DNA from 2 places in the Rhodococcus (subgen. Prescottella) soli genome. Region 2 is predicted to be linked to the other one. Evidence: riboswitches for the same ligand, from Rfam matches in the RefSeq annotation. Region 2 holds a riboswitch; the other holds the start of a gene.
What was found. Region 2 has a riboswitch for S-adenosylmethionine ahead of ABI214_RS11135 (aminotransferase class V-fold PLP-dependent enzyme). Riboswitches for the same ligand answer to the same signal wherever they lie in the genome.
Positions count from the first base shown of each region.

Region 1: another riboswitch for S-adenosylmethionine. It lies ahead of ABI214_RS20855 (bifunctional o-acetylhomoserine/o-acetylserine sulfhydrylase); the one in region 2 lies ahead of ABI214_RS11135 (aminotransferase class V-fold PLP-dependent enzyme).

Region 1 is NZ_CP157276.1:4,495,402-4,499,814, reverse strand. It holds gene hutH (histidine ammonia-lyase) at 1-869, opposite strand, end outside; gene ABI214_RS20860 (amino acid permease) at 930-2,330, opposite strand; SAM riboswitch class IV at 2,547-2,662, shown strand; gene ABI214_RS20855 (bifunctional o-acetylhomoserine/o-acetylserine sulfhydrylase) at 2,811-4,112, shown strand; gene metX (homoserine O-acetyltransferase MetX) at 4,109-4,413, shown strand, end outside.
Region 2 is NZ_CP157276.1:2,363,588-2,368,000, reverse strand. It holds gene ABI214_RS11145 (Pls/PosA family non-ribosomal peptide synthetase) at 1-1,219, opposite strand, end outside; gene ABI214_RS11140 (hypothetical protein) at 1,596-2,198, shown strand; SAM riboswitch class IV at 2,412-2,526, shown strand; gene ABI214_RS11135 (aminotransferase class V-fold PLP-dependent enzyme) at 2,581-3,897, shown strand; gene ABI214_RS25495 (putative leader peptide) at 3,963-4,046, shown strand; gene ABI214_RS11130 (hypothetical protein) at 4,090-4,413, shown strand, end outside.

The DNA.
Region 1 (4,413 bases), 2.1 Mb from region 2:
GGGTTCGCGTGGCTGGCGACGATCTCCGAGCCGGCGAGGAGCCGGGTCATGTTCGCGGCCGCGACGGCCTGCCCGGGCTGCGGGCGCAGCGCCTGGAGGTCGGCGGCGAAGACCTTGTCCGTTCCGAGCAGGCCCTCGACGCTCATCGCCGCGGTGATGTCGGCGAGCGAGAGCAGCTTGTGCAGATCGTGGCAGGCGAGGACCAGCTGGCCCAGCATGCCGTCGGTGCCGTTGATGAGGGCGAGGCCCTCCTTCTCCTCGAGCTGGACGGGCTCGATCCCGGCCGCGGCCAACGCCTCGGCCGCGGGCATGAGCGTCCCGGCCGCGTCCCGCACGGTGCCTTCACCGATGACGACGAGCGCGACGTGCGCCAGCGGCGCGAGGTCGCCGGAGCAGCCGAGGCTGCCGTACTCGTGGACCACCGGCGTGATCCCGGACGACAGCAGCGAGGCGTAGACCTGCGCCACCTCCGGGCGAACGCCGGTGCGTCCGGTCGCCAGCGTCGACAGGCGCAGCAGCATCAGCGCGCGGACCACTTCCCGCTCAACCTCGGGACCGGACCCGGCGGCGTGCGAGCGGATGAGGCTGCGCTGCAGCTGCGCCCGCAACTCGAGCGGGATGTGCCGGGTCGCCAGGGCGCCGAAGCCGGTGGACACGCCGTAGACCGGCTTCGGGTCCTCGGCGAGCGCGCGGATGCGGGCGCGGCTCTCGCCGATCGCCGACAGCGCATCGTCGGACAGCTGCACCGTCGCACCGAACCGTGCGACGCGCACGACTTCCTCGGGCGTCACCGCGCCGACACCGACAACGACCGGTGCGATCTCGTTCGCTGCCTCGTCGCCGGTGCGCGGGAGGGTGTTCGTGCTCATTACTTGTTCTCCGTTTCGAAAGTAGAAAGTAGAAGGTCGTGATCGAAGTTGTCGTCGGCGTCAGACGGGATCGACGACGGTCTCTTCGTCGATTGCGGGCTTCGGGTCGTTCGGGCTGACCCAGCGGCGGTAGGCCAGGGCGAGCAGCACCAGCCACACCGCACCGACCACGAGCGCCACCCGGGAGTCGGCGTCGAAGGCCAGGATGGCGATCACGAAGACCAGGAAGCCGATCGCGATCAGCTGTCCGTACGGCCAGAACGGCACCGGGAACTTCAGGGCGGCGGCCTCGTCCGCGCTCATCTTCTTCCGCGAGCGGTACTGGGCGAACAGGATCATCAGCCAGACGAAGATCGTCGCGAAGGTCGCGATCGACGCGATGACGAGGAAGACCCGGTCCGGCATCGCGTAGTTGAGCACCACGCCGACCAACAGCGCGGCGACCATGATCACCACGGTCATCCACGGGACCCCGTTGCGGGAGACTCGGCCCATCGACTTCGGCGCGTACCCACGCTGCGCCATTCCGTACATCATGCGGCCGGCGCCGAAGATGTCACTGTTGATCGCGGACAGCGCAGCGGTGATCACCACGACGTTCAGCACGGTCGCGGCCGGACCGATGCCGAGTCCCTGGAAGATCTGGACGAAGGGGCTGCCCTCGGACCCGATGTTCTGCCACGGGGTGATCGCCATGATCACGGCCAGCGTGAGCACGTAGAAGACGATGATCCGGATGGGCACGGTGTTGATCGCTCGCGGAATGGTCTTCTCCGGATCCTCCGCCTCACCCGCCGTGATACCGATGATCTCGGTACCACCGAACGCGAACATCACGATCGCGAAGCAGCCGAGGAACCCGCCGATCCCGGTGGCGAAGAACCCGCCCTCGTTCCACAGGTTCGACACGCCCTCGCTGGTGTCGTGGAGACCGAACCCGAAGATCAGGACGGCGATACCGCCGGCGATCATCGCCACGATCGCCACGATCTTGACGATCGTGAACCAGAACTCCACCTCACCGAAGACCTTGACGCTGAGCAGGTTGATCGCGCCGATGAAGAAGATGACCGACAGCACCCAGATCCACCGTGGGACATCCGGAAACCAGAAGCCCATGTAGACGCCGAAGGCCGTCACGTCGGCCAGGCAGACCACGACCATCTCGAACGTGTAGGTCCAGCCGGTCGCAAAGCCCGCGAGCGGGCCCAGATGCTTGCTCGCGTACTCGCCGAACGAACCCGAGACCGGGTTGCTCACCGCCATCTCGCCGAGCGCACGGAGCACGATGTAGATCACCGCGCCGCCGATCAAGTAGGCCAGCAGGACGGACGGCCCTGCCTGGGTTATCGCCTCCGCAGAGCCGTAGAAGAGGCCAGTGCCAATGGCGGAACCGAGGGCGATGAAGCGGATATGGCGCGCTGTGAGGCCTCGGGTCAGCTTCGCGGCGGTGTCTGTCACAATCGAACTCCCTGGACGGTGTCGTTATCGGCTGGCGCGGCGACGGATCGAAAAACCCTGGCTTTTGTTCGAGTTTTGTGCCCCGCGTCACAACCTGCGGCACATGTCTAGTCCTGTATAGACATGTAAGTCAAGTGGGGTTCGTCACTTTCGTTTTCGACCCACTTGCCCGGCCTCCTTCCAACCGTGCGGTCGATACCGCTACTATCGGCGGCAGGTCATGAGTGCCAGCGCCAAGCCCCGGCTCGCTGGCCGGCAACCCTCCAACCGCGGTGGGGTGCCCCGGGTGATGACCAGGTTTTCCGACGCAAGTCGGCAAACAAGCGCGGGTCCGCTGGGACGGACCCACTAACCGGGCCATGCCCCACCGGAGGTTCATCATGTGTTGTTGTCACGAGTAGCCGGTCCCCAGGCGCGCAGACGTTGCTGCGCCAACCCCATCTGCAGACTTCACCTCCCGAACCTGGAGTAGAACGACTCATGACCGAAATCACGGACCCCTCGTCGACTTGGAGCTTCGAGACCAAGCAGATCCACGCTGGTCAGCTGCCCGACGGCACCACCAACGCACGTGCGCTGCCGATCTACCAGACCACGTCGTACACGTTCAACAGCACCGATCACGCGGCCGCGTTGTTCGGTCTGGCCGAGCCGGGCAACATCTACACCCGGATCATGAACCCGACGCAGGACGCCGTCGAGCAGCGGATCGCCGCGCTCGAAGGTGGCGTCGCCGCGCTGCTGCTCGCTTCCGGTCAGGCCGCCGAGACGTTCGCGATCCTCAACCTCGCCGAGGCCGGCGACCACATCGTGTCGAGCCCGCGCCTGTACGGCGGCACATACAACCTGTTCCACTACTCGCTGCGCAAGCTGGGCATCGAGGTCTCGTTCGTCGAGGATCCCGACGACATCGAGCAGTGGCGTGCCGCTGTCCGCCCGAACACCAAGGCGTTCTACGGCGAGTCGATCTCGAACCCGCGCAACGACGTGCTCGACATCCCGGGCATCTCGAAGGTCGCGCACGAGAACGGCCTCCCGCTGATCGTCGACAACACGGTCGCGACGCCGTACCTGATCCGCCCGCTCGAGCACGGCGCCGACATCGTCGTCCACTCGGCCACCAAGTACCTCGGCGGCCACGGCACCGCGGTCGCCGGCGTGATCGTCGACGGCGGCAAGTTCGACTGGACGCAGGGCCGCCACACCAACTTCACGACGGCCGATCCGAGCTACCACGGTGTCGTGTACGCCGACCTCGGCGCCCCGGCGTTCGCGCTGAAGGCCCGCGTGCAGCTGCTGCGCGATCTCGGCGCCGCAATCTCGCCGTTCAACGCGTTCCTCATCTCGCAGGGCATCGAGACGCTGAGCCTGCGCATGGAGCGCCACGTCGCGAACGCGAAGGCCGTCGCCGAGTACCTGGAGGCGCGCCCCGACGTGAAGTCCGTGTCGTACGCGGGCCTGGAGTCCTCGCCGTGGCACGAGCGCGGCAAGACGCTGGCGCCGCGCGGCACCGGCGCGATCGTCGCGTTCGAGCTGGCCGGCGGCGTCGACGCGGGCAAGAAGTTCGTCAACGCGCTCACGCTGCACAGCCACGTCGCCAACATCGGTGACGTGCGCTCGCTGGTGATCCACCCGGCCTCGACCACGCACTCGCAGCTGACCCCCGAGGAGCAGCTCGCGTCGGGTGTCACGCCCGGTCTGGTACGCCTCGCCGTCGGCATCGAGGGCATCGACGACATCATCGCCGACCTCGAAGCCGGGTTTGCGGCGGCGGCGTCTTGACCGTCAGCTCGGTTCGCAACGCCCGTCCGGCGGGATTCCCCCCGCCGGACGGGCAGTTGGGCTTTGTGCACATCGGCTCGATCGAACTCGAGACGGGTGTGGTGCTGCCCGATGTCACCCTTGCGATCCAGCGCTGGGGTGAGCTCTCCCCCAACAAGGACAACGTGGTCCTCGTCGAGCACGCCCTCACCGGCGACTCGCACGTGACCGGCCCGGCCGACGACGAGCATCCCTCCCCCGGATGGTGGGACGGCATGGTCGGCCCCGGCGCACCGATCGACACCGACGAGTGGTGCGTGCT
Region 2 (4,413 bases):
AGGCGCGGTCCCAGCCGAGCGTGGGCATCGGCGCGTACTTCTCGGCGTCCTTCGCCGGATCGAGATACCGCGCAAGCCCGACACCGCCGATGACGAGTTCGCCGACCTCGCCTTCGGCGACCGGCGCATCGGACGCGTCGACCACCGCGAGGTCCCAGCCGTCGAGCGGCAGACCGATCCGCACCGGGCCGGTGCCGTCCATCAGTGCGCCGCACGCGACGACGGTGGCCTCGGTGGGGCCGTACGTGTTCCACACCTCGCGGCCGGGGACCGCGAGGCGCTCGGCGAGATCCGGTGGGCAGGCCTCGCCGCCGAAGATCAACAGTCGCACCGCCTCGAGCGCCTCGGCCGGCCAGAGCGCCGCGAGCGTGGGGACGGTGGAGACGACGGTGACGTCGCGGGAGACCAGCCACGGTCCGAGGTCCATGCCACTGCGCACCAGCGAACGGGGCGCGGGGACCAGTGCGGCGCCGTGCCGCCACGCGAGCCACATCTCCTCGCACGACGCGTCGAACGCCACCGACAGCCCCGCGAGCACCCGATCCTCGGGGCCGATCGGGTTGGCCTGCAGGAACATCCGGGCCTCGGCGTCGACGAAGGCGGCCGCGTTGCGGTGGGTGACCGCGACGCCCTTCGGGGTGCCGGTGGAGCCCGACGTGAAGATGATCCAGGCGTCGTCGTCGGGAGTCGGCGGGCGGACGTCCGGAGCGACGGCGCGGTGCGGTGCGGTGCCGGGCTGGACGCCGTCGGCGGTGAGGATCGCCGCCACCTGCGCCTCCCCGAACACAAGTTCGGCGCGCTCGTCGGGGTCGTCGGCGTCGACCGGCACGTACGCCGCGCCGGCCGCCAGCACCGACAGGATCGCGACGTACAGGTCGCGCGAGCCCGAGGGCATCCGCACCCCGACCCGGTCGCCCGCGCCCACCCCGGCGTCGGCGAGCCAGCGGGCGCCGGTCGCGATCTCTTCGAGCAGTTCGCGGTAGGTCAGGGGCGCGGTGCCGTCGTCGATCGCCGTCGCATCCGGATAGGCCGCAGCGGTGGCCTCGAGGATGTCGACAAGCGTGCGGGGTGCGGGCGCCAGGGACGACCTGAGGAACTGGGCCGGTACCCGTTCCATCAGGTCGTGAGCCTGCTGATCCGTCTGGTCTGTTGCTGGCTGGGCAGACAATCCGGGCTGTCCCTCTCTGTGCCTGGTCGGACGGGCACCTGGTTCTCTCACGGCAAGGTGTCCGGTGGATGAACACCCCGTCGCCGGGTACCCGTCGGCCAGGCTGTCGGTTCTTTCGAACGATTCTCCCCCGGATGCGGCGAAATCCGCGCCCCCGGCAGGTCGTGTTCACGAAAGTGGGGTAACCGGCCCCGCGTCGATTCCCGGCACCGACGAGTACGCGCTGGTGACGGACGGCCCGTTCGCAGTGGCGCTGGCGTCGCGGATTCCGCTGAGGTGCGTCGAGCTCCGGCAGATCGTTGCCGGCTGAGTCCACCGACGGCTGCAGCGGGCGTGCCTCCCGCGGCTCGGGCCTCCAGTACAGTCACCTGCCGTCCGGCGGCTCGTTTCCCCGAGCCCGAACGAACGGAGAGCTGGTCGTGGAACGATGACGAATGCCGTTGTGCGGGAACGGCGCAACGCGGTCGACGTGGCTGCCCGAGTGCTGACCGAGGCCGGCGCGCCGTGGGTCGTCAACATCGTTTCGTCGATGGTGATCGGCATCTCGGTGGGTGCGCCCGGCTGGGGTGCTTTCGTCGCAGTGTGCGCGGGCGTCGTGCCGATGGCCATCATCCTGGCCGGCATTCGGCGGGCGAAGATCGGCGATCATCATGTCACCAAGATCGACGAGCGGCACCTGTTGATCGTCGCGCTGCTGGTCGTCGTGGTCGCGGGGCTGGTGGTGCAGATTGTCGCGCATGCACCGATCGAGATGATCGCGTTCATGGCGGCGGGCCTGGTCGCACTGGCGGCAGCCGCCGTCATCACGAGCATCTTCCGCTGGAAGGTCAGCGTCCACACCGGCGTTTCGGCCGGCGTGGCAGTGGTGCTGGCCCTGGCGGTGTCGCCGTGGTGGCTGCTCGCACTGGTCCTCACGCCGTTGATCGGCTGGTCCCGGGTTCATCTCGGGGACCACACGAGGGGTCAGGTGGTCGTCGGTGCGCTCACCGGCGCTGTCGCCGCCGGCCTGACCTACGCCCTGATTGCCTAGCGCGGGATCGCTGCTCCGCATCAATCATGTTGCAGTAGTGAGATTTCGGACCACGATTGAAGCTGGTTTCGGAAGTCGACGCGGGCTGGTCCGCGGCCCGATGCTGGACGCCTGCCCGACTCGCGGCGCCCCGCGGATGTGACCGCCATCTCATTCGAAACTGGGCGGGTTCGGGTTGACACCGCTCGAATCGCTCTGTCATTCTCGTTGCCAGGTCACGAGTACCAGCGTCAAGCCCCGGCTAGCTGGTCGGCAACCCTCCAACCGCGGTGGGGTGCTCCGGGTGACGACCAGGTCATGGTCCACAAGGACATGGCAAGCGCGGACTCCGACGGCGTCAACTCTCATCGCTGACGGGTCCCAAGACCCGAAGGATGTTGTGATGACCGCTGTACTGACCGCCGACGCTTGTGCCACCTCTCCGCTCGCCCGCGTGTCGGGCTGTGACTTGCAGGTTCCACTCGTCGGGGGTGGAACCTGCACCTACGCGAACTTTGACTACGCGGCCAGCGCACCCGCATTGGCGCAGGTCACCGATCGGGTTCAGGAACTGCTGCCGTTCTACGCCAGCGTGCACCGCGGCGCCGGCTACGCCTCCCGCGTGAGCACCGAGGCCTACGAGAACGCCCGCGGATCCGTCGAGCGTTTCGTCGGCGCGGACGCCGACCAGGTGGTGGTCTTCACCCGCAACACCACCGATTCGCTCAACCTCCTCGCAAACTGCGTCCCCGGTGACGTCGTGGTCCTCGACATCGAGCATCACGCAAACCTGTTGCCGTGGAAGAACTCCCGCAAGGTCGAGGCTGCCGACACGGTTGCCGAGACCATCCGTCGTATCGTCGCCGAGCTGTGTGCCAAGCCTGCCGCGCTGCTCGCGATCACCGGTGCCTCCAACGTCACCGGCGAGGTGCTGCCGATCGCCGAGCTGGTCGAGGCCGCGCACCGCTGCGGTGCACGCGTCCTGATCGACGGCGCCCAGCTCACCCCGCATCGTCGCGTGGACCTCGCCGAGACGGGCATCGACTACCTGGCGTTCTCCGGTCACAAGCTGTACGCGCCGTTCGGTGCCGGCGTGCTGGTCGGCCGCCGTGACTGGCTCGACGAGGCCGAGCCCTACCTCGCCGGCGGCGGCGCCGTGCGCGAGGTGAAGATCGACGAGACCTGCTGGGCGCCCGCCCCCGCCCGCCACGAGGCCGGCAGCCCCAACGTCCTCGGCGTGGCCGCCCTCGCCGCTGCATGTGATGCGCTGTCCGCGTTGGACTTCGAGAAGGTCGTCGAGCACGAGCGCGTGCTGTCGACGCGCCTCGCGCAGGGCCTCGGCGAGATCGACGGCGTGGAGCTGCTGCGCCTGTGGTCGGACGCCCCGGACAGCGTCGGCATCGTCACGTTCACGATCGACGGCTTCGAGCCCGGCGAGATCGCCGCGTACCTCTCGGCCGAGCACGGGATCGGCGTCCGCGACGGCCGCTTCTGCGCCCACCCCATCCTCAACCGCATCGGCCACGGCGACGGTGCCGTCCGTGCGAGCCTCGGTCTGGGCACCACCGCCGACGACGTCGAGCGTCTCATCGCGGCCGTCCGCCAGCTCGTCGCCGGCGAGGCCACCTGGAACTACGGCAAGACCGACGGCCTGTGGAACCCGGTTCCCGAGACCCGTGGCTTCTCGACGGAGGCCGCCGGCGCCTCCGAGTGCGTGTAACAGACTCGGAATCAGAGTGATTCGAACTGTCGTGGGGGAGATGATCGGGGGATAGCGTGACGCGCATGGAGTCGAGGTACGTGGGCAGCCAGTGGTCCCGCCGCCACGTCGACCTGTGCCGCACCTCCTCGGGCATGTGTACGCGCTGACGTCCCGCGCCGTCCACCACCTGCCTTCTCCTGAGGAATCGCCATGTCCCAGTCCGTCTTTGCCTCCGTCCACTCCTCCGTCCCACGCCGCGCGCTGCGCGTCGCCGTCGAACTGAGCGGCTCCGGACATCATCCCGCCGCCGCCCGTGTCGCCGGGAACACCCCGTTGACCGGCCCCGACTACTGGGTCGACCTGACCGTCGGCCCCGACACCCTCGACCTCGCCGCCCAGCCGCCGGTCGTCCACCGCATCCGGGCCGTCGACCTGCGTGAGGCCCAGCAGGCTCGCAGTCGAATCCGTGCGCAGGTGGCCGCCGAGGGGCGCGACCCCGACACCGTCGCCGTCCTCGTCGACGTCGAAACCCTG